One region of the Shewanella sp. NFH-SH190041 genome, then DNA from elsewhere that is predicted to be linked to it. Evidence: predicted binding sites of a transcription regulator. Region 1 holds the regulator's gene; each other region holds the start of a gene.
The links. The regulator sigma-54, encoded in region 1, starts transcription at its own class of promoters, with help from an activator protein. The targets are predictions, from matches to a motif close to GTTGGCACGNNNNTNGNNT.
Positions count from the first base shown of each region.

Region 2: the regulator sigma-54 is predicted to act here: its motif matches at 6,094-6,112, upstream of NFHSH190041_RS06285 (flagellar assembly protein FlgT).
Region 3: the regulator sigma-54 is predicted to act here: its motif matches at 3,284-3,302, upstream of NFHSH190041_RS05200 (nitric-oxide reductase large subunit).
Region 4: the regulator sigma-54 is predicted to act here: its motif matches at 4,394-4,412, upstream of NFHSH190041_RS06470 (flagellar hook-length control protein FliK).

Region 1 covers NZ_AP026070.1:712,404-720,289, reverse strand. Annotated here, with positions in the region: gene kdsC (3-deoxy-manno-octulosonate-8-phosphatase KdsC) at 1-321, shown strand, start outside; gene lptC (LPS export ABC transporter periplasmic protein LptC) at 318-878, shown strand; gene lptA (lipopolysaccharide transport periplasmic protein LptA) at 865-1,419, shown strand; gene lptB (LPS export ABC transporter ATP-binding protein) at 1,419-2,150, shown strand; gene NFHSH190041_RS03185 (RNA polymerase factor sigma-54) at 2,260-3,723, shown strand; gene hpf (ribosome hibernation promoting factor) at 3,753-4,040, shown strand; gene ptsN (PTS IIA-like nitrogen regulatory protein PtsN) at 4,043-4,486, shown strand; gene rapZ (RNase adapter RapZ) at 4,483-5,334, shown strand; gene NFHSH190041_RS03165 (HPr family phosphocarrier protein) at 5,324-5,596, shown strand; gene NFHSH190041_RS03160 (OmpA family protein) at 5,695-6,363, opposite strand; gene rarD (EamA family transporter RarD) at 6,747-7,652, shown strand; gene mnmD (tRNA (5-methylaminomethyl-2-thiouridine)(34)-methyltransferase MnmD) at 7,700-7,886, opposite strand, start outside.
Region 2 covers NZ_AP026070.1:1,426,550-1,434,435, forward strand. Annotated here, with positions in the region: gene NFHSH190041_RS06250 (DUF1837 domain-containing protein) at 1-824, opposite strand, end outside; gene NFHSH190041_RS06255 (hypothetical protein) at 891-1,292, opposite strand; gene NFHSH190041_RS06260 (hypothetical protein) at 1,566-1,943, opposite strand; gene NFHSH190041_RS06265 (hypothetical protein) at 1,940-2,404, opposite strand; tRNA gene NFHSH190041_RS06270 (tRNA-Arg) at 2,574-2,649, opposite strand; gene NFHSH190041_RS06275 (hypothetical protein) at 2,831-3,322, opposite strand; gene NFHSH190041_RS06280 (6-hydroxymethylpterin diphosphokinase MptE-like protein) at 3,375-4,712, opposite strand; gene NFHSH190041_RS06285 (flagellar assembly protein FlgT) at 4,725-6,014, opposite strand; gene NFHSH190041_RS06290 (FlgO family outer membrane protein) at 6,468-7,106, shown strand; gene NFHSH190041_RS06295 (LPP20 family lipoprotein) at 7,103-7,549, shown strand.
Region 3 covers NZ_AP026070.1:1,173,577-1,181,462, reverse strand. Annotated here, with positions in the region: gene NFHSH190041_RS05205 (dicarboxylate/amino acid:cation symporter) at 1-568, opposite strand, end outside; gene NFHSH190041_RS05200 (nitric-oxide reductase large subunit) at 990-3,248, opposite strand; gene norR (nitric oxide reductase transcriptional regulator NorR) at 3,437-4,966, opposite strand; gene ric (iron-sulfur cluster repair di-iron protein) at 5,453-6,148, shown strand; gene NFHSH190041_RS05185 (methyl-accepting chemotaxis protein) at 6,776-7,795, shown strand; gene gabD (NADP-dependent succinate-semialdehyde dehydrogenase) at 7,867-7,886, opposite strand, start outside.
Region 4 covers NZ_AP026070.1:1,463,415-1,471,300, reverse strand. Annotated here, with positions in the region: gene fliO (flagellar biosynthetic protein FliO) at 1-272, opposite strand, end outside; gene fliN (flagellar motor switch protein FliN) at 282-665, opposite strand; gene fliM (flagellar motor switch protein FliM) at 675-1,706, opposite strand; gene fliL (flagellar basal body-associated protein FliL) at 1,731-2,237, opposite strand; gene NFHSH190041_RS06470 (flagellar hook-length control protein FliK) at 2,367-4,151, opposite strand; gene fliJ (flagellar export protein FliJ) at 4,814-5,248, opposite strand; gene fliI (flagellar protein export ATPase FliI) at 5,349-6,626, opposite strand; gene NFHSH190041_RS06455 (flagellar assembly protein FliH) at 6,823-7,886, opposite strand, start outside.

The DNA.
Region 1 (7,886 bases):
GTGGAAAACCGTATGACCGCCTTGGGCGTGAGTGAGATTTTTCAGGGGGTGGATGACAAATTACAGCCTTTTACCGCGCTACTCACAAAGTATAATCTCCAACCAGAAGAAGTGGCCTATATCGGTGATGATATTGTTGATCTACCAGTGATGCGGAATGTCGGCCTCGCGGTTTGCGTCGCTGATGGACACCCTGCCGTCAAACAACATGCCCATTTAGTCACCTATACCAATGGGGGCTTTGGGGCCGTGCGTGAACTCGCCGACTTATTGCTCCAGAGCCAAAATAAGTTGGATGCCGCCCACGGGATGAGTGTATGAACCGGGTAACACTGGCTATTGTGTTATTTTTTTCCGTGGCGCTGGGCCTGTATTGGCAGGCCTATGTTAAAAAAAATGCAGCAGAAAACACTCCGCAAAGTCATGTTATTCAACCTGATTTCGTTGCAGACAACCTGACTTCAGTTAGCTTCAATGATGCCGGCGAAGTCGAAAGTCGGCTGTCTGCTGCACATATGGAGCATTTTGATGCATCCAATCAAACCACATTCACTCAACCTGTTTATTTGCTGTATCCCGCCAATGGACAGGCGCAGTGGCGCATTCAGGCCAGTGAAGCCACATTGGATAAAAACAGCAATAAAGTCGTGTTACAAAACAATGTTATCATTGACGCCATCAGTCCCAATGAGCCAATTCAGCACATTAGCACCAGCTATGTCAGCCTGAATTTAAAGACCATGGTGATGACATCTGATAAGGAAATTCATATACAAGGCAATGATTTCACTATCCGGGGACAAGGTCTGCATGCCGAACTAAACAAGCAGACCGTTGAATTATTACACGAGGTTACAGGAATTTATGAACCCGATTAAACCCATTATTGCGGCACTATTATGCACCCTAAGTTTCGGTGCTTTAGCCGCCATGGACGATTTAACCCAGGATGTTCATATCGATGCAGCAAGCCAATTTGCCGACATCAAAAATAAGCTGGTCGTCTATCATGGGCCTGTGGTTGTTACCCAAGGTAGCATCAAGATCAAGGCCAGCGAATTAAGTGCAGATCAGAAAAAAGGCATCACCATCTTAATTGCTCGGGGCAAACCTGCGACTTATTCGCAGCGGATGGATAATGGCAAACTGGCCACCGCCAGTGCCAAAGAGATCCAGTACAACATTAATAAACGCACTCTGACCCTGATCGGAGACGCTGCAATTGAACAAGATGGCAGCCAGGTAACCGCCGAGCGCATCGTATACGACATCCAGAAACAGCAAATGAAAGCTGAGGGCAGTAAAAACCCGGCAGACCGTGTTATCACCATTATCAAACCGGAAAACTTCCAGGACGATGGTAAAAAAGCACCGTCTCAAACGCCGACTCAACATCTTCAGCAAGAGCAGCAAAACTGATGACGCAACTAACTTTGAAAGCCGCGCATCTGGCAAAAAGCTATAAAAGTCGTAATGTGGTTAAAGACGTCAGTCTGGAAGTCAAAACCGGGCAGATCGTCGGTCTACTGGGGCCTAACGGGGCAGGTAAAACCACCACCTTTTATATGGTCGTTGGCTTGGTTAAGAGTGACCGGGGACAGATTTTTATCAATGATGAAGACCTGACACTGGATCCCATGCATATGCGGGCACGCAAAGGCATTGGTTACTTGCCTCAGGAAGCCAGTATTTTCCGTAAATTATCCGTACGGGACAATATTATGGCAGTACTGCAGACCCGCAAAGATCTCACCCGGGATCAGCGTGAAGAGCAGCTGGAGCATCTGTTAGAAGAGTTCAACATTACCCATATCCGTGATTCCATGGGGATGGCCCTATCCGGCGGGGAACGCCGCCGGGTTGAAATTGCCCGAGCATTAGCGGCAAATCCTAAATTTATTCTTTTAGATGAACCATTTGCCGGTGTAGACCCTATTTCAGTTATCGATATCAAAAAAATTATTGAGCAACTGAGGGATAGGGGCTTAGGCGTACTGATCACCGACCACAATGTGCGCGAAACCCTCGATGTCTGTGAACACGCCTACATTGTCAGTCACGGTAACTTGATTGCGGAAGGAACTCCTGCTGAGATTCTAGATAACCAACAGGTGCGCACAGTGTACTTAGGCGAACAATTCAGGCTATAGTTAGGTTTAACGCCTTCAGACATGGCGCTGAGCGGCTCTTATCAGGAACCTTTCCGCTGCTCACCAGTATTTTCCATCACAAATATTCTAAACAGGGATTTGCGGTTATATGAAAGCGTCACTCCAGCTCAAACTGGGTCAGCAGTTAACCATGACGCCTCAGTTGCAACAGGCGATCAGATTACTGCAACTTTCATCTCTCGAGCTACAACAAGAAATCCAGCAGGCATTGGATGCAAATCCGCTGCTGGAGATGGATGAAGAGCAATACGAAGCAGACACAAAAGAACAGGACGCCATATCAGACGAAGAACAATACCGTACCGAGACGCCGGATAGTTCAACTGTCGATACCGCTGATGCTGTCACTCAGGAGTCAATGCCCGACGAACTTCCCATGGATACCACTTGGGATGAAGTCTATACCGCTTCACCAGTATCCTCAGGTGCTGCTGGACGTGATGACGATATGCCATTTCAAGGGGAAACCAGTGAAGGGCTTTATGAACATCTGGAGTGGCAGAAGAACCTGACCCCATTTTCTGATAATGACAATGCTATTGCCACCGCCATTATTGAAGCCATTGATGAACGCGGCTATCTGACTCAAACCACAGCAGAGATTCTCGAAGCATTAGGCGATGATGAAACCGAGTTGGACGAAGTTGAGGCTGTTCTAAAACGTATTCAGCATTTTGATCCTATTGGCGTTGGTGCCCGGGATCTCAGTGAATGCTTGCTAATCCAATTAGCCCAGTTTCCCTCTGAAACGCCACATATCGACAACGCACGATTACTGATTAAAGATTATCTGGAGCTGATTGCCGGGCGGGATTTTCGCACTTTAATGCGCAAGACTAAACTGAAAGAAGATGACTTGCGCGATGCCATCAATTTAATCCAGCAACTTAATCCACGCCCTGGATTGCTGATCAGTCGAGAGTCCGACGAATATGTCATTCCCGATGTTTCTGTCAGTAAGAAAAATGGCCGTTGGGTTGTAGAGTTAAACCCTGATTGCATGCCAAAACTCAGTGTTAATCAGCAATATGCAGCAATTGCACGCAGCAGCAAAAATCAATCTGATAGTCAATTTATCCGAGGGCACCTACAAGAGGCTAAATGGTTTATCAAAAGTCTCGAGAGCCGCAATGATACCCTGTTAAAAGTGGCCAATTGTATTGTACAGTTTCAACAAGGCTTTTTTGAATTCGGCGACGAAGCCATGAAACCCATGGTACTCAATGATATTGCTGAAGCGGTGGAAATGCATGAATCCACGATTTCTCGGGTAACAACCCAAAAATACATGCACACCCCTCGGGGCATTTTTGAACTGAAATATTTTTTCTCTAGCCACGTCGGAACCGAAGATGGCGGAGAATGCTCTTCAACTGCCATCAGAGCCTTTATCAAAAAACTGGTGGCTGCAGAGAACCAGAAGAAGCCATTAAGCGACAGTAAAATGGCACAGCTTCTGGCCGAACAAGGAATAAACGTGGCAAGACGGACCATCGCAAAATATCGAGAAGCGATGTTAATCCCGCCTTCCAATCAACGTAAGAGTTTATAAAACCACTGGGACAATGGAGGTAGATATCTATGCAAATCAACCTGACGGGGCATCACATCGAGATCACCGACTCATTGCGTGAGTATGTAGAGAGCAAATTTACAAAGCTTGAACGCCATTTCGAACAGATCAATAATGTCCACGTTGTGCTGAATGTTGAGAAAATGCAACAGAAAGCAGAAGCAAAATTACACCTTAATGGCGGTGAGATTTTTGCCACATCCGAACACGCGGACATGTATGCCGCCATTGACACCCTGATAGATAAACTCGATCGTCAGGTCATTAAACACAAAGAGAAGTTGACTAAACACTAACGATGGAACTCAGTACCATCCTGCAGCCGGAATGCACGACCTGTGCCACTCCGGGCAGTAAGAAAAAGGTACTGGAGCTGATTAGCGACCTAGTCGCCGCCCAGTACCCCACCCTTTCCGCTCAGGAAGTCTTTGAAAGTCTTCTTGCAAGGGAAAAAATGGGGAGCACAGGTATAGGAAATGGTATTGCGATTCCCCATGGCCGTCTCGCTAACATAGAACAACCTATCGCCGTATTGGTGAAATGCACCGAGCCAATTCCTTTCGATGCCATAGATAATCAACCGGTGGATATTTTATTCGCCCTCTTGGTACCGGAAGCCCAATGTCAGGAGCACTTAGCCACACTCTCAGCAATGGCAGAGAAACTCAGCGATAAACAAATCGTAAAACAGTTACGTAAAACTCAGGATGAAACTGAACTTTACCAGGTGATTGCCGGATGAAACTCGTTATCGTCTCAGGCCGCAGCGGCTCAGGAAAATCTGTAGCGCTTCGGGTATTGGAAGACTTAGGTTATTACTGTGTTGATAACCTACCATTAGCTTTGATTGGCAGCTTGCTTGAACAGTTGAAAAATAGCAATGAACAAGTCGCTATCAGTGTTGATGTGCGCAATCTACCAGAGCAAGACAAACTGCTAGAGCAACAACTAAGCGGCTTGCCAAATAACATTGAGATTACCAGTTTTTACCTGTATTCGACCGATGAGGTTTTACTCAAGCGCTATAGTGAAACCCGTCGGCTACACCCTTTATCCAAAAATCAAGCATCACTGCAAGAAGCAATCAAACTTGAAGGACAGTTATTGGCACCACTGTCCAGCGTGATGGATCACTTTATCGATACCTCAAGTTTGAATATTTATGAACTCAGTGATCGCGTTCGACACATACTGTTAGGGCATGTAGAAAAAGAACTGGTGATCACCTTTGAATCATTTGGTTTTAAACATGGTATGCCCGCAGAAGCTGATTTTATGTTTGATGTGCGTTTTTTACCTAACCCACACTGGGAGCCTGAATTACGCCCATTTACCGGTCGAGATCAGCCTGTGCAAGAGTTTCTAAGCCGTCAACCACTGGTAAATAAATTTATCTGGCAAATCGAAAACTTACTCGAGACTTGGCTGCCCCATTTGGAGCGTAATAACCGCAGCTATCTCACTATTGCCATCGGTTGTACCGGGGGACAACATCGCTCCGTGTATATTGCCGAACAATTAGCCAAACGCTTTGCATCATGCCATCACTCAGTGCGTATCCGTCACAGAGAACTTGGCGATGAAGCTTGAGAAACAGATTACCATCTGTAATCAATTGGGGCTGCACGCTCGTGCAGCCACCAAATTAGCGGTGTTAGCCGGACAATTTCAAGCTGAAGTCACCCTCAGTTGCAATAATAAATCAGTCAGTGCTGCTAGTGTACTGGGCTTATTATTGCTGGAATCCAGCCAAGGTAAAGTGGTTACTCTTTCGGCCGAAGGTCAAGATGCCCCCGCAGCCATTGAAGCCATCTCCGCATTGATAGCTGCCAAGTTTGATGAACAATGCTAATAGCAAGTTCAGGCAGAATATTTCAACTCGCCCGTTACAAATAATTCCGCCCATAAAAAAGGCTGCATTAAGCAGCCTTTAAAATATTGACTCGCAGATTACTGTTGAATAGGTGTCAACACAATCTCAACCCGGCGGTTTTGTGCCCGACCCTGTTTGGTCTGATTAGACGCGATAGGATTTTTTTCACCCATACCTTGGGCGGTCAAACGCTTTGCAGCAACACCTAAATCAGTCAAATAACCACTCACTTCAGCAGCACGAACCTGTGACAGACGCAAATTGTAAGCAGCAGAACCAGTGCTATCAGTGTAACCTAGTACATTTAATGTTGTTTTAGGGTACTCTTTCGCAACCAGAGCAACAGAGTTCAATACTCGCTTAGCCGGAGTGCTCAGATGTGCCTGATCAACACCAAAGGTCACTTCATTAGGCATATTCAGGGTGATATTATTACCGTGACGGGTCACGCTAACACCAGTAGATTTCAGCTGTTCTCTTAACTTCGCTTCCTGCACATCCATGTAGTAGCCGATACCACCGCCCAGAGCAGCGCCAGATGCAGCACCAATCAAAATGCCCTTGCCTCGATCACCCTTACTGGATGATACAGCACCAATGGCTGCACCGGCCAGAGCACCAATGATAGAACCATTAGTGGATTTGGCGGACTGCTGTTCATTGGTGTATGGATTCACTGTACTACAACCTGTTACCAGGCTCAGAGTCAGGGGAATTGCCACCATCAGTGACAGTCTTTTCGTCATGGTCATAAACCGGACCTCATTAAAAAATTAGCGAATCATACCCACCGTTGGCAGGTAGAAAGTGGCACACAGTATAGAGCCGGAAATCAGACAGGCAATAATTTCAATGGTTTTTGCATAAATTTCAACCCTTAGTCGCTATAACTGCTGCCTTTCTCAGCAACTTACACTGGTGTACAGTGATAGAGCAGAACAACTTACAAGGTAATGACCACATATTAAAGATATATCACCCTGTGGGTAAAATCAGGCCATAAACAGTTTCTCACCAGCTGTCACGCTGACAAATAACAAAAAAAAATGTTAAATTAATCCGTCACACTCTTCTTGCCTCTGAGCTTCAGTGAGATAATAAATCAAAACACAAACCACTTTTTATCCCTATGAAAACCACGACTCAGGGTAATTTGCTGGCAGCCTTTTCTTTTGTGCTGTGGGGCATCTTACCTTTGTATTATCAGTTTCTGCCCGATGCGGATATCAATGAACTACTGGCATACCGAATTTTATTTTCTGTCCCCTTTATGTTTCTAATGCTGTCATTATTGGGGCGACGATTCGATGTGAAAGCCATTATGGCTGACAGACGATCTTTATTTATAGCGCTTATCGCCAGTTTAATAATGTGTATTTCTTGGTATACCTTTACTTGGGCTATGACCCATGGTGATGTGTTGGCGGCTAGTCTGGGATTTTTTATCAATCCCCTGTTTGCTATTTCACTTGGCGTGATTTTTCTTAAAGATAAACTCAGTCATGCTCAGGGAATTGCAGTACTGCTGGCTATCATCGGCATAGCCTATCAGGTGCATGTTATTGGCCAATTGCCCTGGCTGGCATTAGTGATGGGGGGATTTTTTGCCTTTTATGGTCTGACCAAAAAGTTTATCCGCTATGATCCTCTGGTAGCCGTCACAGTGGAAGCTATCTGGCTGGCGCCACTAGCATTGATCTATCTGGTATATCTGACGCTTTCCGGCCAAAGTATGGCGATGGCCGGCAATTGGCAGGGAGTATTACTCTATATCGGCTCAGCACCTGTTACTCTGGCACCTTTGGTGTTCTTTGCCATGGCCATCCCTTATACCACACTGACCAATATTGGCTTAATGCAGTATATTGAGCCATCCCTGCAATTTTTACTGGCAGTGATCCTGTTTGGCGAAGCCTTTGATCAAACCAAACTTATCAGCTTTTCCCTGATCTGGTTAGGCTTGTTGCTCTGCACTCTGGAAATCTTGCCCTGGTACAGACGCTACCGGTATCGCCATCGTCATCATGCCCACTAGCGGCTTGCCCCGTCATATTCTGCCGGGGCTGCCTGAGATGCCCGGTGCTATTTCCAGGCCCGGGTCATCTCCCGCTTGCCTAATGCCCCGGGATAGGGTTTAACACTAAATCCAGCAGCCTTTAAATCCCGTTTAAACTGCCCGTTAGCGCAGTAGGATACCAACATACCGCCACTTTGCAGCAGGGCGAAGCATTTACGGAAATTATCCAGCGCCCATACATCCGGCTGCTTG
Region 2 (7,886 bases), 710 kb from region 1:
TTCTTCTGTAGTAAATTTGTTAATTTTGGTGCGTTTGTTAAAAGCTCAGTCTCAAATGTTTCCTGGATCTCTCTATGCTGAAGTGATGCTGTATTTGCATAACCTCCATAATCATATCCAATTAAGCATGCATGATTGATCCTTACATTTGGACCAGGGTTTCCATTTATGAATAGATTAGATATTTCCTTTTTAACTTCTTCGTCTGCATATTTAAAATGCTTGGTAACCATCGTGAACTCATGTTGGTACATTTTAATATCATGGAAATCACTTATACTTTTTAGTGCTGATGTCATTGCGTCTGCAGCATTTTTATATAGTTTTGACTCGCCAAAATAGAAGTCAACCATGTCTAACTCAGAATTCCATCTTGCGTGAATACCATCTGAACCTTTTACTTCGTCCTTATGGTTTGTTTTTAACTCCATTTTAGATACCATTTGTGGAGCTTCGAGAACAGCTTCTAGTAAAAAGTAGAGTAACGTTTCTCCTGCTTCACCAGTTTTGTCCGGAGAATCATCAGTAACTTCTGGATGTCTAAATAGTTTTCTAGCTTCTTTGGTTAATATGGCTGACTGTTTATTAGATAGGTTATCTTCTCTATTCCTTGCTGATAGGCAGTAATCAATGATATACCCATAAAGAGTGTCTGCTAATGCATTAACCATTGGCATTTTGTTACCATCGAATTTCAGATGGTGAAGCCTAATTGTCGTTTCAACGCCAGTGATTGAAAGGTTATGCTCAACAATATTGATGCAGTTTGAGAAGTCAGGTCGCTCAACTGATATCTTGTTAGCGATGTCTTTTACTAATTTCATAGACTGTTGTTCTGGGTTTGTAGTTAACGATTGGGGTATTATGCAATGAACATGGATAAGGATTTGTTATTTATAATCTTTCAGTATGCTAATTGCATGATTCATCATTTTTTCTAATCCAACATCGGATTTTTTTAAGTAGTCAATATCGGTTTTATCTGGATTCTCCCAGTGTTTCCCTTTTATAAAACATTTTTCAGCAAGTTTATTGACGTTAAGCACTTCAAGGGATAGACCTAACTCCGTCCAAAGCATCGATAATTCTTCCTCTGTCCCGACGTCCCTCGTTCCCGTTTGTTCTCGTTTTTTAAGATAAAGAGCTGTTTTTCGAGAGGCTATGACTACACGTTTTAAAGCTTCAATAGATTCTTTTTTTCGTTCTTCCTTTGCTCTTTTTAGATTTGATATCCAGCTACTACAATGCTTGATTAGCTCCCATAAGGAGATTGTTGTTACTAGTTCGATCATAGAATTGCCCTTTGACTCATTGTTTTACCCGAAGACGCTACCGCCCCTGAATTATGGGTTCCAGCGTCCCTGCTGCCCTGAATGGGGTAAATTTTGGCTGTTCTTACGAAAGGTACACGGGACATTATCACGTTATAAGAGGTTGTTATGTAAGACATCTTCCACTTTTTTCACGTACAGGCTTATTCGCTCAATGATATGGTGAATCCGTGTATTGGTGGTTATAACTGCTATATCAAATTGCAGATGTTAGATAAGTCCACTCCTGTACACTTATTGACAGTACTCCAAGGAAAGGCGGTTAGAGCTTGGAGCGTGACTCATGCTTTGAACGGAAAGTGTCCATTCATGGACTCTGGTGACGATTTCGATTCCCAATCTTACGATACCCTTCAACCGGGTTAGCTGCTCATCGCCATAACGGTTGGTCTTGGCTTCCGGGATTTCCCCGGATTGATTCGGGAATTGCGGGGGCACTTCCCGGAGTGCTTGCTGGTTCATTTCTGGATTGTTGAGAGGCGCTTCCGGGATATTCTTGGAATCATGCTGAATCAGGTTGGTAGTGTTATCCTGCATTTCCGTGAGCAGATTGCCGGATTTCCCGGATAATCCTGAATCACTTTCGGGATTCTCATGTCCGGTTTCTGTCATTGTTTTTTCGCACTCTGGCGCGGCATGTGCCGGGGATTCCTGTTGTCCTCTAGTCGTATAGTCTGGTCGTTGCGTTTGCAGAATACGCCGCCCAGTTGTTGAAACTGGCGTATGCCCCAACAGGTTGCCCATGCACGAACTTGTTTGGTTAACTCTTTTGTTTCGTTGCCATAACGGTCTTCATTGTTTTCTTCGCCATCAATATGCTTGGTAATATAAACAGTCGAAGCGCCCTTGTCTGGGGCGATAAGCTTTATCGTGAACCAGTACTTTGCGGCTCTCGGTTCGTTACCATCTTCTACAAAGCAGTAGTGGCGTAAGGTATTGAACAGAGCGATTTCATTGAACGTTTGCTGGATGTGGGGAGTTTTGTAAGCACTGTCTCCAGACGTCTCCTGTAGCTTTTGCCCATTCTCTGAAGAGGAGTTTTCGTTGGTTGGTTCCGGCTTTATATCGGTCAATTCCCTGTCTCTGTGACGCTCACAGAAAACTAACGGAAAACAGCTGGATAGTCCAGATTGTCACTGGAGTGGCCAAAACGCTGACTTTAAAAAAGTGCTAAAAGGATGTGGTCGTTATGATGCAGAATGAGATTTTAGCGGTGGGCTATTGAAATATCACAATAAAAGCTGGTCTCCCCACAGGGACTCGAACCCCGATCGGCCGCTTAGGAGGCGGCTGCTCTATCCTGTTGAGCTATAGGGAGACGTGGTTGATTATACTGTTTTTCTTGCCGATGAAAAGCGTTGAAATTTAAGTGTTTAATTAATGTTCACTGCTGAATGTTTTCTCGTCTTTAAAGGCTGTTTTTTATCCATTCATATCAGGGGTGGACTCCAGCACTTGTTTTGAGCATTTGCTTTGAACATTTGTTTTGAGCATGACCATTAGGATTGCCCCGCTTCAGTGGCAGTGAGTAGCGGCGCTAATTCATATTCCAATGTGTCGGCTAATGATAACCAGTCTTGCCGCTGTTGCGCGGCCAGCATCTGCTGAAATAACACCAGCCGCTGGTTAATCTGTTGATGTTGCAGGCTGTTGGCTGTTTGGCCGTATTGCTGCGTCATCATATCTAGCAGTGTTTGATAGCCTGCATTTCCCCGTGCTTCACGACTGCAACGAAAATCACACACCACTTGCTTGAGTAAGGCGGTCAGTGCTGTTGTCTCTGAGGTTTTTCTCACGGTGCTCTTGTTGTCCACCACTTCTGAGTTTGTCAAAGTCGCTTTTGTTGTGGTGGCAGTATCAGTATGTGGGGCGCTGTTATTGCCGTTATCTGTGTTGCTATTTGGCGGGGTGAAAGCGCTGGGCTTAGGTATGGGCATGGCATACTCCGGATACAGTATTGGTGGGGTAAAGTGCATGATTAATGGTGTCATTATTGGTTACTTCATCAGTGGTTGTTCAAGCCTTGCTTGTGCGTTTTGCTGATTAGGGTGTTGCTACGCTTGGCGCCTGCATATTGTCTGCCACTAATACTTGGCTCAGGGGGCGATAATGGCTCCCTAAAATATCGGCGCCGCTAAGCTGACTGCGGAAAAATGAGACGTGTTGCTGACCGGCAATAAAATGTTCCAATGCCCGCAGATATCCCCGTAGATTTAACGCACTGTGCAGGCGAGCGCCTTTGCCGTCGGTCACACAATGGCGTGATGCCGATGGCGCGCGGCATAGTACGCCGGGCTGCCAATAGGCATGGGCTTTATTGCCGGGATAGCCAAAGTCAGCGCCGCAGAAGGTGATCTGTTTTGCCCCCAGGCGCACTGCCAGATGGGTGGCAGGGTGCAATACGCTGCCACTGGTAAATAGTCTTGGTTTTGGCAGCTTAGCGGCCAGTGGGGTATCCCGTGGTAAATCGGTATAGGCATTAAATTTGGGCCCTTGCCATTGTTGTATCACCGCAGGTTGGGTGCGGGGAAAATACACCAGCGCTTGCTGTTGGCTTTGCGCCGCATCGATAACTTGCGGAGTGATCAGTTCATCTAAAGTCACTACGATGTCCGGCATCACACCTGCCTGATGTAGCCCTTTTACTGCGGTATCTACGGCGATAAGTAAGGGGCGTTGCTGCCGGGGCTGGGCGGATAAACGTGCTAATGCGGGATAATCCTGCTCTAGACTCGGCCCGGAGGCGATAACTATGGCGCTGCGGCAAGGGTAGTGTTGCGCCATGGCTGATATATCGGCGTCTTGTTGTAATTGCGCCAGGTTTTCTTCTTGTCGCGCGGTATATTGCCCGGCTCGCTGTTGCCGTAACTGGTTTACATGGCTGCGGTTGAGTTCATAGAGCAGTAAATCCCTCACTCTGGCATAAGCCGGCCCGCATAGCGCCATATCAGCACTGAGTGCCACCCAGGGATCGACCGGATAATGAAATTGTGGCGCGCTGTGCAGTAATACTCGCTGATGGCTTAGCCATTGACGCTGATCGGTATAGTGCAGCAGCAGGGCAAACAGCGGTAAATCTAACAGATGAACATGCAGCTGCGCGGTGTGGTGGCTGAGTAGATGCAGGGGCACATCTCCCATGCCAACGCCGTAAATTTGCACATCCGGGGCAAACTCTGGCAGATGGCGGCACAGCATAGCGGCTTCTGCCTGGCGGTTATGGCGGCTGCTAAGTTGTAAGCCATTAACACTGATGGTTTGCTCATGGCCCTGCACCATACAAGCGGCTAAGTGGCGAATATCTGTGGCGGTTAATTGTGTGGCTAATGCTGGCCAGCGCTGGGCGATAACCGCAAGGTTTTGTTGCAGTAATGCGGACATAAACCATCCTGTTTATTCTTTGGTGACAATATCATTCAGTTGCAGTGCCAGTCGGCTGGCAGGCCCATTTAGGGTGGCAGAAGCGCTGGTTTCACTGAGTTGCTCTACGGTAACACTGGTGCCAGCCGCGTGGGCTTGAGTGCGAATTTGCGACAGCCGGTCACGCACACTTTGTTTTTGAATTAACGTCAGAGTATCGCCGGTTTTAAGGCCGTTTTTACGCCCCAGATTGACCACAATGTGCTGTTCGGCCATTGCGATTATTTGCCCCAGCACAGGGCGACATAGCAGTGCGGTATCAATATCTTTGGCGGCATTACCGAGCAGTTTATCGATGCTGCGACCGTAATCGGACAGCCAAAATCTGTCACTGTCTGGGGCAATGTGCTGCGTTGGGGAGAAAGGCCAGTCAGCGGTGAGTTGGTAATGTTCCTGCCACAGCATTTCGCCACTGATACCGTGATAGAGCGATAGGTGAAGGCGAAAAATTCGCTGATTGCCTGCACTAAACCAACTTAGCCAGCTGCTGGCACTGGGTTGCAGGGAGATATCTTCAATGACTGGTAATAGCAGGTATTGGCTATCCGTATTGTTCAGCAGCCAAGTGGGCAGGCGATAACTGCGCCTGTCTGTAAGGTTGATTTCAGTATCCAGATAATCTTGTGCGTGCAGGTGGCTAAAGGCGGTGCGTGATAGGGTATCCAATTGGCGTGCTAAGCGGCGGGATAAGGCTGGCCCGAGTCCTGCTAGCCGCCCTTGATTTAGCTGGCGGCGGTCTTTAATGGCAGTGGCGGGAATAAATATCGCCGCTTTTATATTTTGGTTGACGCATTGGGCAGTGCTGTTATCTGTGACCGCAATTTGCAGATGCACATTGAGGGTATTGCCGGAAATTGTCTCGCTGATAAGCTTGATATTTGATGCCGACCAGTCCCGGGTGATAGCCAGATTGTCACTGATAAGTTGGCCATTGCTGATCTGTTGCTGGCTTTGGATACTGACGCCAGTTTGTAAGGTGGCATAATTAATGGCCTGACTGATGGCTTCATTGCGGGCGCGGTCAATATCCTCATTGATGATTTCGGCGCTGCCATGGGCATCAAGCCAAGCGGCATGGGCAGGCATCAGCAGGGTTATCAGAACGAGCAACAGTAAACACAGGTAGTGGCTGCGGTTTTGCCCTTGCTCTTGCTCTTGGCTTTGGTTTGGGCGACCTAGTCGTTTAACCCTACCTAGCGCTATCCCCATTAATCGTCCGGTAGGGCTTTTGGGGGATGCAATTTGCTGATTGGCACTGTCCATGTTGATGATCCCACTGCTTGACTCTTAGCGCTATAAATTAGCGCAATAAAATGGTTGCCGCTGGCGGCAGTGGATTTGTATTCATATTCTGTGCCAGTGGCTAAGTTATGTTATCGGTGTTGTTGTGTTACCGCTGCTGTGGTCGCTACTTTCAGGGTCTGCATCATCTTCCTAAGTGTTCTTCTTTTTCTGACCTACATCTGACTTGTGCTTGGCTTGATTTAGCGCGGCGCATCAATCATCCCACTTTTTTGCTTGCTCCAACCTCTGCGGGAGGGGATAGGGCTTAGGTGATGACATTGAGGGATAGGGGGGCGTCATCTGTGTTGGTTCAGTATGTAATCGGCGTGTTTACACAAGCGGATATCAAATTACTGGGCTATTAAGCTTTGTCGTATTAAGCCGATAACAGGACATATTCGGGTTAACGCCATTTTGTGGCAGGCAAATAAGATGAAAAACACCCAAAAATGGATAGCGAGCATGGTGTTGGTCGTGGCCGCAGGTGTAACGCCGCACCTTTATGCCATAGATAAGCCCGCGCTGGTATCGGCCGCAGGATTGCCGCCAACAGCAGCGGTGAATCATCTGGCCAGTAAAATTGTGGCAGAGCTACAGCAACAAAACGATGGTATCCGCTCCGATCAGCCCTTGGTGGTGACAACGCCGGTTATGGCCGGAGATATGCACAGTACTAATGCGTTATCGGTGCAGTTACAACAGGGGTTGATTGCTGCGCTGCATGCCCGCCGCTTTAATGTGGTGGATATTAATGTGGGGCAGGGCCTGAAGATAAGTGATAGTGGTAACCGGATTTTAAGCCGGGATTGGCGGCAATTATCTGCCTCTGTGCCGGTAAAATATGCCCTAGTGGCAACCCTGAGCCAAGATCGACAAGGGGTGGTGATTAATAGCCGGATTGTACAGTTGATTAATAAGCGGGTTGTTGCCGCATCACAAGCTTTTGCTGGGTATCAGTCCCTGGGTGCCTATTTGTCTGCGGCAGAAAATGTCATATCACAGCACGGCATGTTGCACCGTTATAGTCAGGGCGGTCATGGAGCGGTAGCGGTATTGGGAGAAAGACAATGAAATGGATAGTGATAGTGTTTGGCTTCATATTGGCAGGCTGCGCCGATGGTGACAGGTATGTGCAGTGGGAAAGCAAGCCGCCGGCCGTGTTTCCTAAGTTAACCGCCATTGGTTATGCCCCGCTGACCGGACAACCGGCAGAGAGCCAGGCAGAAAAAGTCTTGATGGCGATGCAGGCATCAAAAATTGCGGCCTACCGGGAGCTGGCAGAGCAGGTTTACGGCCAACAGCTCAGTGCTGATAGCGCTGTCTCTCAATGGTTATTGCAAGATGAGCAGATCACCGCATCGGTACAGGGGATTATCCGTGGGGCTCGCGTGGTAAAAAGCTATCCAGCAGGAGAGCATTACGTGACTGAACTTGAGTTGGACTTTGCTCGAGTCTGGCATTTGTACCAGCAGCAAAACCGGCCCCAGCAGGTGCAGTCAATTACCTATTTTTGAGTCTGCCCTGACAGTGTTGTTTCTATCTGTATTGCGGTTGTTTTAATGGTAACTCCATTGTTAAGGCTGGCTTTATGTATGGTCGTGTGACCCATCTGGTCCTTATTATCCATCTCTTTTTTCCCTTTCCCGTCGGCGATATTTTTATCTGGCATATGGTATGGCATTTTATCAGTGGCAGTCGGCTGGATATCTTTGCACATTAATGAAGACGTGTTTTTCTAGGGTAACTCAGTTCACTAAAGGCATGATTACTGCCATTAACGTTGCGGCAAAATGCTGACAGTGTGTGATGTGAGTGTGTGATGTGATGGATACTCGGCAGATACAAAGATAA
Region 3 (7,886 bases), 460 kb from region 1:
TCATCCATACAAAGGCATCCACTACCGTATTCAGTCCACTGATAATCGGCTTAGCACCCTCGCCCTTAACCTTGGTCAAGGCAATACCAAAAAAGATGCTGAACACCAAAATTTGCAAAATATTGCCACCATTGAGGGACTCAAACACATTGGTGGGGATCATACCGACGATAGTTTCTATCATGCTGGGCATCTTCCCTTGCTCAGCGGTCACTTGGCTCAGATGCCCCGCATGCGCGGTAAAGTCTACTCCGGCGCCCGGCTGAAAGAAGTTCCCCATCAGCAATGCCATAGACACAGCAATACCAGATGTGACAATAAAGAAGGCAAATGTCCCGATACCTATTTTACCGGCAGAAGGGCTATCACCCAGGCTAGCAGCACCTGACACAATGGACACCAGCACCAGCGGGATCACCAACATTTTCACCAAATTGATAAAAATGGTGCCCAGGGGCTCAAATATGGCGGCATCTTTTCCCATGCCAGCTCCAACCAAGGCACCGATGATCATGGCAATCACCACCTGTACCCCTATGTTCTTAAATATGCTGCGCTGCTTTTCCACAAATGCTCCGGTCTTGTCACTGCGATCTAAAGGTGTCGCTTGAATCAATGACCGCTAAGGTATCACAGTTCCTAGCATGGTAAGTGTGAAATATTATCTATTGAGCGCATAAAACAAACAAAGCATTAAAAAACACACTAAACAATAATTCGTTATATAAAAATCCAGCGCGTAAATTCAATTATCCACAAAAGCACATGTCAAAGTAGGCTAAAAAGTGCAGTTTATGCAGTGATTACTAATAAATGGTGCTATGCCACAGGCAACCCGCTCCTGCAGGCATATTCATATCCTCAAGATAGATTCATCGCCATAGCGTTTCACACCTCACTTTCATTACCCAATGAGTCAAATACCGGCGACAAAAAAGCGGATATCAATGATACCCGCTCAAATGTGCTACATGACGAATAAGATAAATTTAGTGTGCAACCTGCCGACTTTTCAACACGCCTTGTACCAGACGGCATAAAAACAGCGCCACACAGAGACCACCACAAGCAAAAACAATATCCCCGGGCATCCGTAACCAAGTTAAATCACTTATCAACTGACTATGTATTACAGCCGGTGACCGAGCAAACCAGTAACCATGTTGCAATACTTCAAAGAACTGCACCAATCCTACTGGCAACAGTGAAACAAAAATCATCAGCCCCAAGCCGATATTCAACAGCCAAAAAGCATACTGTAATAATTTATCATTCCACATCGTATTATTTTTGCCAGTCAATCCCCGTAAACAAGCCAGCATCAAACCGATCCCCAACATCCCATATACCCCCATAAAAGCACCGTGGGCGTGGGTTGCGGTTGTATTCAGTCCCTGAATAAAATACAGCGAAATCGGCGGATTAATCAAAAAGCCCAGCACCCCTGCACCAACTAAGTTCCAAAATGCCGTGGCGACAAAAAATAAGATCGCCCACTTATAACGCTTCATCCAATGGGTATGGTTTCGCATCCGATAACTGTCTACCGCTTCAAAACCAATCAATGCCAAAGGAACCACTTCAAGGGCGGAGAATACCGCTCCCCAAGCAATTACCGATGTTGGCGTACCAGTAAAATACAAATGATGTAAAGTACCAATCAAACCACCAGTCAAAAAGACAATCGTAGTAAATACCACGGCTAAGTTAGCTATTTTCGCCCGAACCAATTGCAAACGGACAAACATCAAGGAAATAACCGCTGTCGCAAAGGTTTCAAAGAAACCTTCAACCCAAAGGTGCACCACCCACCAACGCCAGTATTCCGCCATTGCCAGGTTAGTATGCTTACCTTGGAATAATCCCACACCGTAAAACAGCCCAATTGCCACACAAGAGGCATAAAGCACCCAAATAACCGGTGACATTTCGGTCTGCTTACCTAAGATAGGTTTAATTGCTCGGGTTACCAACGTTAGCCAAATTAATAATCCAGCAAACAGCAGGATCTGCCAAATACGGCCCAAATCGATATATTCCTGTCCTTGATGGCCGATAAAATAGCTCAAATCAAGATTGAAATACTGCTGTACTGCAAACCATTCCCCCGCCATAGAACCCAATACAACGATCAGCAAAGCCACCCAGAGCACATTAACGCCCAATTTCTGATATTTAGGTTCATGGCCAGATAAAGATGAGGCAATAAATAACCCGGTCGCCAGCCAGATGGTTGCAATCCAGAATACCGCCAGTTGCGTATGCCAAGTCCGGGTTAAGGAATAAGGCAGAATTTTAGCGAGAGGAATACCATAAAAGGCTTGGCCTTCAACGGCATAATGCGCAGTAACGCCGCCAAGCACAATTTGCAGCAGAAACAAGCCTATTGCGGTAAGGAAATATTTACCAACCGCCTTTTGTGATGGCGTTAACTTACCACCAAACAGTGGGTCCTCTGCAGGTGGCTGAGGTAAAGGTTCATGTTTCTGTGAGGCATAGTACCAAGTCAATGCACCAATACCAGCCAGTAATACCACCACACTCATAATGGACCAAATCACATTATCCGGCGTCGGCACATTGCCAATAACAGGATCATAGGGCCAATTATTGGTATAGGTATAATTTTCCCCCGGACGCTGGGTGACTGCAGCCCAAGCACTCCAGAAGAAAAACGCTGGTAAGAGTTTACGGTGTTCGGCAGCAGCAACTGTATTGTCCTTCATGGCATAATCGTCACGCAATTGATGCAACGACGGATCATTACCGAATAGTTTTTCATAATGTTGCTGTAATGCTTTAATCGCCTGTCCCCGCAATACTGACACTGTAATCGTGCCGGTATCAGGGTCAAAAGTATTGGTTTTTAACTCTTGCTGCAGGGCTTTTTCTAATAAAGCCTGCTGTGGTGAAGTCAATGCATCATATTCAAGGCCAAACTGCTGTTTGGCCATCCCATGTAACATTGCCTGACTGATCCTGTGTAACCAATCTGCCGTCCAATCAGGTGCAACATAAGCACCATGGCCCCATATGGAACCTAATTGGTGTCCACCCATAGAGCGCCAAACCATCTCGCCCTGGTAGATATCATCATGATTAAAAATCAGGTTACCGGAAACATCAACAACCCGAGTAGGTATCGGGGGAGCTTCGCGATAAATTTGACTGCCCAAACTCAATAAAACAGTGAATGAAATTAGGCAAACTAAAATCAATATCCCAAATAGTCGTTTTTGTTTAGTCATTAAAAGAAATCTAAAACCGAATTGTATCGTCACAGATACAATTTGCATGCCAAAAAGATTTTCTTTAAATAACAATAGCTTATATTTTTTCTGTATACCGGGAAATCAATCTGAAATACCTCTAAAAAACAACATAGTGTCATTATGACACTGAATAATATCGTTAAATCATTGTCTAAATTAAATTATCATTTGATATTTAATCTTTTCGCTAATCGATGCAGATTACCACTATTCATGCCTAAATCCCTGGCCGTTGCCGACCAATTATTTTTATTTATTTGTAATACCTCATGCAGTATATTTTTCTGAAAATTATCTGTCGCTTCACGTAACGGCTCACCACTCCAAGCGGCCATAACGCTATCCATCGTTGAATCAAGCTCTTTATGACAAGGAAACATCTTATTAAAGTGCTTTATTTCAATAGTAACAATATTTGAACTGGCTTCAGATTTGGCCATAATGGCCGCGCGATATATTGCATTTTCCAATTCCCTTACATTACCTAACCAATCATTATGCATAATGCTTTTTAACGATGTAGATGATAATTTTATATGGGATATACCCAATTTAATTCTAATCTTTTCAATAAAATATCCGGCTAATAAAATAACATCATCACCCCGTTCCCGTAATGGTGGAACCATAATAGGAAAAACACTCAATCTATGATACAAATCAGCTCTAAATCGATTTTCATTAACTTCGGTAAGCAAATCCTTATTCGTTGCCGCAATAATTCTTACATCAACTTTTAAGTTTTTATCATCACCAACCCGCTGTAAATCGCCATACTGAATGACTCGCAATAATTTAGCTTGTAAATTGAGCGGTAATTCACCGATTTCATCTAAAAACAATGTGCCGGTATCAGCTAACTCAAATTTTCCCTGTCGATTATTGATTGCACCAGTAAAAGCCCCCTTAATATGACCAAATAGCTCACTCTCAGCAACTGACTCAGGTAAAGCAGCACAATTTAGATAAATCAGTGGCTTATCTTTTCTCGTTGAGGATCCATGAATAGCTTTAGCGACTAATTCTTTACCTACACCGGTTTCTCCCAGTATCAACACGTTTAACTCACACGCCGATACGGCCATGATTTCTGACTTTAACGCTCTGATTTGCTGACTTTCTCCAATAATCTCAGTATCGGATGTAATCATATTCTCAAAAACATTTTCAGCATCGCCATTAGCAAGTTTACTTTCTAGCCGCTCAATTAATAGCGCATTATACAAAGCCGCGGCTGTAATCGATGAAATGGTTCTTAGCGTATTATCAGTAAATCGAGAAAATGCATCTGCATTAAAACTATCAATCGTTAAAGCACCAATCAATTGCTGGTTTATCCGTAAAGGAAAACCAATACAGCCATGAATATAGAGCTTTCCAGTCTCATTGGGAATCAACCCATCAAATGGATCTGGCAAAGTAGAATTTGCAGGGAAACGGACAATATCATCAGCTAAAGCAATCGCTTTTAACCTAGGATGTTCAGCGATACAAAAGTGACGGCCAACAACATCTTCCGCTAATCCACACATTGCTAAAGGGATAAACTGCTGATCTTTAAAAATCATCAATGCTGATGCATCACACTCTAGTAAGTCCCGCAACAAACTTAGCATTCGTCTAAATCTATCTTTACATGACGCCTCTTGATTTAGGTTGATTGCTAGTTGAGACAGATCACTTGCAAGCAACATACTTATTCCTCCATCAATTGGTAAAATTTTAGATAAACAGGGAGCAGAGACAAACCTTGGTCGAACTAGGTACAATATTAAAATATTGTTTATTTTTAATTCAAATTGTTTCTTTCCGCGGGAAATAAGTGTCATTATAACATAACAACAACCATCAAAGCCGCTTTATGACAACATATAGCCAACACACATCCTGTGTAGAATTTCTCTACAATTTCACTCAAAATTTATAGCGTAATTCTATTAATATCATCTGTATTATCAATAAAATACTTAATAAAATAAAGTAGAAAAAATGGCATTTTAATTTTAAATCAATTAATTATTATCCTTATTATTGTCATTTGGATATATTGAAATGACAATATTATTGTCAATTTGACACCATACAAATAAACTTATTTTTACTTGTTTTTATCCATCTTAATTTTTAAATTAATTGCATTAGCAAGATTGTTTGACTGACTTATAAATTAGGAGTGTAAAATGAGTATTCTTGGAGCTAAAGTTGGGGATATAGTTGCAAAAGACTATCGCACCGCTCATATTTTCACAGAAAACAAAATTGATTTTTGCTGTGGCGGCCAACGAACATTAAAATCAGCCATTGAGAGAGCTGCTGCAAACGAAACCGTTGTATTAGCTGCCTTAGAGCGTTTGCAAAATGAAGGTGTTCAAGAAAATGCGCTTGCTAATATGACGTCAGCGGATCTAATTGACTATATCATTGAAAAACACCATATCTATACTAGAGAAAAACTACCACTTTTAGTGGAATATGCCCAAAAAATGGTAAAAGCGCATGGCGCAAGACACACAGTGATTAATGAGGTCGCAGCTTGTATTTATGAATTACGTAATGATTTAGTTCACCATTTAGATAAAGAAGAACAAGTATTATTTCCTGGTATCATCACACTGGAAAATGGATTAAAAGCAACCGGATGCTGTGAAAATATTGAAAAGCCAATATTTGCTATGGAATCAGAACATGATGTTGTAGGTAATATTTTAAAAAACCTTAGTAATATCACTGATAATTATCAAGCTCCAGATTATGCCTGTACTACATGGAAAGTATGTTATGCCACCTTAGCGGATTTTGAAGCTAACACACATAAACATGTCCACATAGAAAATAATATTTTATTTCCAAAAGCGATCTCATTACAAAATAACTAATTTTGGTATGCTACAAAACTTCATCAACTAATTGTAATAAGGATTGTTTATGTGGTGGCGTTTTTTAATCGTTTTAATATCATTTTTACTAATTGGTGCACATTATTTACGAAGTGCTCATTATCTCGCGACAATTATCTGCTGTATTGTTCCATTTAGTTTATTCTTAATGAGCAGAAAAATTAATATTTTTTTGGAATATACACTATACCTACTGGCTTTTGTCGTATGGGCTATTAGTGGCTTTAACTTTATTCTACAAAGGCTAGATAATGGTCAAGATTGGGTTAGACTATTTTGCATCATGTTAGCAGTATTCATGTTCACTCTGTATTCCGGATTTTGTATTAGAAAAATAAAAACCAAAAGATAATATTGAAATAATGTTATACGATCTCACTTAAGGAATTTTGTGAGATCGTATCTCGTATAAAGATACTAAATTTACTCACTAGCTCACTATAAATTCAACAATACTTTATTATGTTTAAGTCTCTTTTCTTTAGAATGCGCACAACCCATTGGCTAGCAATTATTATCCTGCTCGTTAATGTTATGTTATTCACAGAACATCATATTTCTATTATCCTACAACTACTCCTTATTATAACGATAATCATCCATGATATGGATGAGAAAAAATGGGGAGTGGATTCATTTGCAAGGATAAAACAGTATTTAAATAATTTTGAAAATAATAACCTCAGTATAAAAAATGACATCAATACCAGCATGAATAAAGAAATGACAGACTTTCTTTCGGTTGTTGAGTCATTCAGAATCCGTATTACTGATACTCTACACACGATTAAAACGTCATCTAAGGCGAGTATTAAAATTGCTGACAACCTCCATATGGATGTAAATACCATTAATACAAACCTAAAGTTCCATGGTAAAGAATATGATAGTACCATTGCAAATCTCACCAACTTTGAGAAATTATCAGAATCTACCTTTAATCGGCTAAAAAAGAGCGCTGATTCCACAGAAGAAATCAAAACTGAACTAGAACAACTCAATGAAAATAATGCGTCATCACTGCAAAAATTAAATCAGTACATTGAGAATGTTGAAAAAATGCATATATCTTTCAACAAATTACAAGATATGGCCATTTCAATTAAAAAATTTGTTACTGTGATAAAATCGATTGCGGACCAAACCAATCTACTATCCCTTAATGCCGCTATCGAAGCCGCAAGGGCGGGTGAACAGGGAAAAGGTTTTGCTGTAGTTGCAGAAGAAGTAAGACAATTAGCATTGTCCACACAAACTAGTTTAAGTGATATTACTAATATCGTAGAGATTATTTCAGACTCAGTTGACACCATTAATGCCGATTTAAGTCAGCAAAAATTAGAATTAATGGACATTTCAAGCGATTATCAATCATCAACGGATGCCGTCAATATTGCCGTTATTTCAATTGATAATGTCCTAAATCATATTAAATCAGATAATAATGATGGCAGAGATTTATCAGAAATTTTAAATCAAATTAATATTATCAACCAATCAATGAAAGAGATTAAAGAATCAAAAGACTTTATTGAAAATATTAGCCACCAAATTCAAAATAGCAGCATAGCCTTAACCGAAGCGAATGAAAAATTAGAAAATAAACTCTCATTGTTTATCTTATAAATGTAGTCATTATAAAAACCATAATAATTAGAGAGGTAATATAAGTTACCTCCCTAATTTTAAGTCATTTACTATATCGACATACAAATAT
Region 4 (7,886 bases), 750 kb from region 1:
ACCTGATTAGGAGTAACACCCAGCAAATACTGTTGCTCTCCTACTTGAACCAGCACCAATTTTTCTTTTTGCCCCAATGATGCTACCGCCACTGTTTTCAACGTACCGTGACTAGCAGGCACCAGATTAAAGCGCCTCACCACATAGGCCAATACAAAAATCAGCAATAACACTAACACCAAGCCACCTGCCATACTGGCAACAGAGCCAAGATTTGACGGGGTGGCGGCAACAGCCTGGCTCGGTGCAAGTGACGACATTGCAATACTCATTACATTCTCTTATTTCAATTGTTTAATACGTTCTGTCTGACTGATGACATCCGTCAGTCTGATCCCAAATTTATCGTTTACCACCACGACCTCACCGTGGGCAATTAAGGTGCCATTAACCATTACATCTAAAGGCTCACCTGCAACTCTGTCTAACTCCACCACAGAGCCTTGGTTAAGCTGCAGCAGATTACGGATGGAAATAAAGCTACGCCCCACTTCCATGGAGATAGTAACCGGAATATCCAAAATTCCATCCAGTTTTGACTGCTCTTCATCAGAAAGTGCTGATGTTTCATCCTGCAGTTCATCCAACTCCACCGTTTTGGCTTCTTCCTCTGCCTGCTCGGCCATGGCCGCAGCCCAATCATCACCGACATCTTCTTCACTCATGCCATCATCCTATAGCTCGCTGATATCACGTGATTTCCCTTTACGAGTAATCAACTGTAATTCTGATTTCATAGTCTCTGGTCGGGGAATTTTTTCATAAACCTTCAGAGCCAAATTATCCCGCGACTTACCCAACTTACAGCGGAAACTGGGTAACTCTTCCACATCCATGGTGATATATTCAGGGATCTCCACGGGAATAATATCCCCGGGCTTGAGGCCCAAGACTTGCTGCAAAGACATTTGTTTTTCAACAAGTTTAGACTCAAATCCCACATCTATACCCATAATTTCTTCTTTCAGGGCTTTATACCAACGCACATCGGTATCCTGTTTATCGCTCTGCACCCCGGCATCCAGCAATTCACGGATAGGTTCAATCATGGAATAAGGCATAGTGATATGGAAATCGCCCCCGCCGCCGTCCACTTCAATATGAAAAGAACTGATCACGGCAACTTCTGTCGGGCTGACAATATTAGCCATAGCCGGATTCACCTCTGAATCCAAGTATTCAAACTCAGTATCCATCACTGGTGCCCAAGCATTTTTATAATCTTCGAAAATAATTTTCAGTAGCAGCTGCACAATCCGGCGTTCTGTCGGGGTAAACTCCCGCCCCTCAATTTTGGCGTGAAAACGCCCATCCCCACCGAAAAAATTATCCACCAAAATAAACACCAATCGAGCTTCCATGGTAATCAACGCTGTCCCTTTAAGTGGACTAAAACGCACCATATTCAAACTCGTCGGCACAAACAGCGTATGAATATACTCGCCAAACTTCATCATCTGTACGCCATTGATGGAGACCTCCGCCGCCCGGCGCATCATGTTGAACATACTGATGCGTAAATGGCGAGCAAAACGTTCATTAACCATTTCCAGAGTGGGCATCCGCCCACGTACAATTCTGTCCTGGGAGGAGAAATCAAAACTACGGGCATCAGAGCTAGCCGCCTCATCAACGGTTTCTTCTTCTACCTCATCAGCGCCATGCAATAGCGCATCAATTTCATCTTGGCTCAGTAAATCAGTCACATTGCTGCCTTAAATCAGACCGGATCACTGCATCACAAATCCGGTAAATAAAACTTTTTCCACGGTTTTCTGACCAAGTACCTGCTTTAACGTACTCTGCACATTCGCCAAGGCCTTAAGCCGCAAATCATCTTTACCTTCTTGGGTTTTCAACTTATTCACATCCGCGCCACTAAATGTCGTCAACAACGCATCCTCAATCAGCGGAATATGTTTTTGCGTCATCACTTGGGCATCACTGCCCCGAACCAAAAGCTGCACTTTTATTTCCACCAATCGGGTCCGTTGTGGCCCGGTCAGGTTAAATAAAAATGGTCTTGGTAGCGCCACATAAACCGCCTCTTCCAACTCATCCGGATTAATCGCTTCTTCCATCTCCCCTTCCGCCATCTCAGCTTCCGGGGGCGGATCACCGCCCATCATCAAAAATGCACCCGCGCCGCCCAATACCAACACCACAACCGCAGCAATAATGATGATAAGTTTGCCTTTACCTTTGGGCTTTTCCCCGCTGTCAGGCTCATCTGCCATATTTTTGCCCCTGCCACCATTAATCGGACATCTCAGCCATCACTCGGCTAACTTTCCAAGCCAAACCCAGCTAAGAAAGTCAGCGTTATCAAAAGCATCCAGATTGAGTATAGGTGATGAAAATTAACTTCAAGCGTAATAATCTATGCTACCATCATCACTGCGCTGAAATTCGGCCCCGGACTCCTGCGTAGCACCATCATCAGACGACTCCATTGCTTGGCCTCTATCTGCAGATGATGTATTCGTCCCAGAACCCTGCCCTTGTTCACCAGAATGCTGTGATGAGACACTACTACGCGCCAGATCCATCCCCTGTTCTTGCAACAGTTCCCGCAACCTGGGCACAGCCTGTTCCAATAGTTCCTTAGTATTATTTTGCGCCACATGGAACTGCACCTGAGTCTGCTCACCCTGAACTTGGATCCGGACCAACATCTGCCCTAACTCTGGAGGGTCAAGCTGAATCTCAGCTTGGGTCATATTCTGACTAACCATGGTGACCAGTTGTTGCTTCATCACAGGGGCAAACCGCTGTACCAATTCCTGAGCAGAAATTACTTCATTCCCTTGACGCACAGAGAGTTGTAATTGCGGCGTGTCAGCTTTCCCCATCTGATTAGCTGTCAGTAATGGCGACACTCCTATCGACTCTTTTACCCCGCTATCACTGCCTGCTGGGGCTATATCACTGATGGTGAATTTGGCATCCTGCAAGGTTAATGCAGCCTCAGACAACAGCACTTTTTCAGTTTTCACCCCATCAATCGCATTCAACTTAAACGCCATATCAAGGGAAGCGGACTCTGAGGTAAATTGCTCGGTTTTCAGCCCATCAACTGACGTTAATCGGCCATTTGTTAGCTCAGAGGCCAAAATATGAGGTTTTGCCCCTAATGTCGGAAACAAGCCTTTAGCTAATGGTGCATCTTCACCATCAAAAGTTGATAGCAATCCTGATTCATCAACGCCTGATAATTCACCCTGTCGAGCTCCCAAATGCAGAGCATTGGCATTATCTTGTCCCTTTCCAGCCAACTGCCTGCCCGGTAATCCTGCGAGTAACTGCTGTAACTCTGCCGATGGTGGATTCAATTTATTCCCCTTCTCAGCAAGTCTCTCGTCAGTCTCAATCTCTCCTAAAACGATTTCCGTCTGCGCACTCAGCTTTTGGTCTAGTGGAGCTAATTCATCTGTATTAACAGACTGTTCGCCTTTAACCGGTAAAGCATCATACCAACGGCCATTACGCTGCACAGTGCCCGCTGGCAAAGCCTGCACCCCATCTATCTGGGCGACCTGATCACCGCCGTTAAGCTGCCCATTGCCCGGCAGTATGATGAGTTTTTCCATATTGGTATCGGTCAACAGCACATGATCCACCTGCAGCCCCCCCGCCACATTACGGCTATTTACGTCATTACTGTCAGTGGCATTGCCTTCCATACCACGCAACGCGTGGTAAGCTAACAAGGCTTCATCCACAGTGATGTTTTCGCCCGCCCCCAATTCGTTACCTGACTGGGCAGCTCGCTCTTGGCCCGCGAGTAATTGCGCTGATAACGCCTCATCACTGAGCATGACTCCTTGGGGCAAACGCTCTCCCTTATCCGGCCCATCGAGATAACGTGAATACTGGATCTGCTCCAAAACCGTTAAGTGCTCGTCATCGGCAGCCATATCATCGTCCTGTTGAGCAACGGAATGACTGTCCTCTCCTTGCGGCCCACGATGATGTTGCTCCCGCACCTTTTGCTGCGGCGTTGATGTCAGCATTTGCTCATCATGCTGCGCTGATAGGGTCTGGGCAAAATCATCCCCTTCAGCTGCATGCTGACCGGTTAGCATTCCGGCCTGAATATCCTGTGCTGGCTCCGGTTTAGCTCCGGATAGAAGCGGCCCCACTTGTTGCATTCGCGGCTCTCCCTGCGCTGATAATTTAATCAGAAAAATTGCTTTAATGACCTGCAATCAATGACTATTGCGATCTCTGGATGACATCCAATGCAGATGAAAAACGACTGTGTTATTGCCTATCACAACTTAGTGCTGATCGCCGGGAGCTAAAACACAGACCGAGCGCTAGCACACAGTCACTCTCCACCAATTAACATTTGCATTACCGCAAGATTGCAGCACTCCACGGCAATAACAGACAGCAATAACAGTGCCAAACATAAGAAAGCTGATTAACTGATGATTCAAGGAGGGTAGGAATAAAGCATTGAGCAACGCAGTATCCGCTGTAGGCTGTTCACTTATGCCGCTACGATAGGGGGGTACAGCAAACGTGCTAGTGAGCGCTAAAAATATGCAGTTTAAATAGACGCTCATCAAAAAGCAGACTTAGCGGCTCTTCATCTTCTGTATGTTACCGGACAAATACGGCAAGACTTTTCCCCTGCAGGCAGATATTGCCAGTTGTAATGACCGTCCGTATTTAAAGCCGCAATCCAATACTGCAGCTTGATTGATAAGTGGGAAGTTGACACATAGTTACCAGAACTGTTACCCCAGAAATTATGCGGACAGGGAAAAAACAAGGCATCAACGCATTAGCATGCTCAGTACCATTATCAACGGCGCAGATAACGCTGTCGCAGCGCCAGTTCATCCGCTAAGCGCTGCTCTTGACGCTGCACCTGTTGCGACCGTTTTAGCGCTTTTTGTTCAAGTAGCGTTTCGATTGCCTGACGTTTTTGTTGCTGGGCTAGCCAATGCTGCCGAGCCTGTTCAACCTGCTGCGCTGTCTGCTGTAATGCCTGACACTGGCGAGCGATTGCCTCGTCTAGTTGACGAATAAATTTATGCAGCTGATGGTAAAAGGTTGCACTTATCTGTTGCTGACTGCGTGCATCTAATTGCTTAAGGTAATCAAGCCGATATTGATTCAATGATGCCAGTTGCTGCTCCGCTTGCTGATGACGCAATCGCACCGCCTGCAATTGCAATGCGGCTTGTTGCTCAGCATCATTTATCAGATTGAGCACAGTGTTAAGGGGATCTTTCATTCTCGTACCCCATAGACAAAATCCTGTCTTATTCGATTGTCGATTTTCCACTCTATGTCGTGGTTACATAACGCTCTGTCGTTTTCTTTAGTAAGTTCGCCTAACTGGCACATTGTGCCGCCAGCTGCAGTAACATCTGCTGACTGAGTTCAAAAGAAACCGACTCCCCAAACTGCTGACATAAAAATGCCTCCATAGCCGGTTGTAATCTGATGGCATTATCTAACCGAGGATCACTGCCCTGGGCATAAGCACCAATGGCAATTAATTCACGATTCTGTTGATAGCGAGAATAGAGCTGCTTAACCTGTCGCATCGCCTCAAGATGACCAGCCGGTACCACCATAGGGGCAACCCGGCTTATTGAAGCCTCAATATCAATCGCTGGATAATGCCCGGCATCGGCCAAAGCGCGAGACAAGACAATATGACCATCTAAAATGGCCCGCGCAGCATCGGCAATAGGGTCCTGTAAATCATCCCCCTCTGTCAGCACTGTATAAAAAGCGGTAATGGCCCCCTGAGTATTACTGCCATTACCGGCACGCTCCACGAGTTTTGGAAGCCGGGCAAATACTGAGGGTGGGTAGCCTTTGGTTGCTGGCGGCTCCCCAACAGCTAACGCAATTTCCCGCTGTGCTTGAGCATAACGGGTCAAACTATCCATCAATAACAGCACGCTGTAACCACAGTCACGAAAGTATTCCGCAATCCGAGTAGCCGTTTCACAGGCGCGCAGCCGCATCAGAGGGGAGGTATCGGCAGGAGCCGCCACAACGACAGCGCGACTTCGCCCCTGCTCACCTAAGATTTCATCGATGAATTCTTTTACTTCCCGCCCCCGTTCACCCACGAGCCCCACCACAACAATGTCAGCCTGGGTTCCCCGAGTCATCATGCCTAGCAGCACACTTTTACCCACCCCGGAGCCGGCAAACAGCCCCATACGCTGACCCTGACCAACCGTCAGCATGGTATTGATTGCCCGCACCCCGACATCCAGCGGTTGGCAAATTGCCCGTCTGGCTAGCGGATTAATCGCCTCAACCTGACGCGCCACCGTTTCACGGGTCAATAAAGGGCCAAGACCATCCAATGGTTGACCATTGCCATCCAACACCCGCCCAAGCAACGCATCACCAACTGCAAGCCCATTTCGTTCACCAAGCGGCGTTACTCTTGCACCGGGCTGTACGCCACGCAACTCCTCAACCGGCATCAGATATAACAGTTCATCATCAAAACCAACCACCTCAGCAATCAACTCGCCATGATCGGTTTCAATCGCGCACAAAGTGCCTACCGCCGCGCGGCAACCACTGGCTTCCAGCGTTAACCCAACCACCCGCAGCAGTTGCCCACTGGCAACTGGCCGCATAGCTGCGCTATCTGGATATAATCGGTGTAACAGTTGTTTTAGCTGTTGCCGCCTCTGCTCGATATCCAGACATAATGTGCCATCTGACGACTGTGGTAATACTGATGCTGCTGTAGGTTGCTGCTCGCTATCTGCTGAATCTGAGATATCTGTCACCAGTGCCGCCGTAACAGCATCATGATTCGGGGCCTGATGCTCACTCATCGCCGCCCTCCGGCTTCGCTGAATTGTCATCTTCAGTAGACTCATCAGCCCCATGCCCCATGTCTTCTGCTTCTGCTTCTGCTTCTGCTTCTGCTTCTGCTTCTGCTTCTGCTTCTGCTTCTGCTTCTGCAGTCATTGACACATTTTCATCACTATCAGACATAGTGATATTGTCTTGTCGTTTATCAGTTGTTTCAGGTGCACTGCTGATATCGCCCACAACCGAATCATCAGAACCATGATTTTCAGCAGCGCTATCACCTGTTTCAGAGGCCGTGTCATCTTCCTCAGCTAATGGTGCCTGTTGGTTTAAAACGTCCGTTTTTGCCGTAACATCAGCAAGGGCCTGACTTAATCGCGTCTGCAGGGTGACATCAACGCAAGCGCGCTGAGCCCTGATTTCACAGCCACCACGGGTTAACTCAGGCGCTGGCTCAATATCCCACTGCAAGCGAGATAACTGCTCGGCAGAATATGCACCGCGCACTAATGCCGCGTCATCCGGATGTAATCGCAAATGAATGTCCCGCCGTTGCAATGGCAAAGCTGCGATACCTTGGCGCAATACAGCTAATATATGCTTAGGATGAGTGGTCAACTCATGACCAACCACAGCGCGAGTCAATGCTTGGGTCAGCTGTAGTAGCTCAACCTCGATTTCACTATCCAAAAGTGCCAACGGCTCAGCTAACTGCGCCGCTATTGCTGACAACGTCTGAGCAGCTGCCTGGCCTTGGGCAAACCCCGCGTCATAACCGGCCTGTTGTCCCTGCGCTTGACCAACATTAAAACCTTCTGACTGACCAGTTTCTTGCCCCTGAGCAAAGCCCGCTTGGTAGCCTTGTTCTTGCCCCTGGCTAAAACCTTCCTGCTCCGCGGCCTGACGGATCTGCTCAATCTCGGCTAAGGTCGGCGGCATCACCTGTCCGCCATCTCGATTTACGCTACAATCCTCTCCCCGGCGACCAAAAACATCACTGCTACTATGTGGCCTCTCAGCAGAAATATCCGGTAATTGCCAATGGCTGAAATCAGTAGTTTCACTTGACGTGTCAG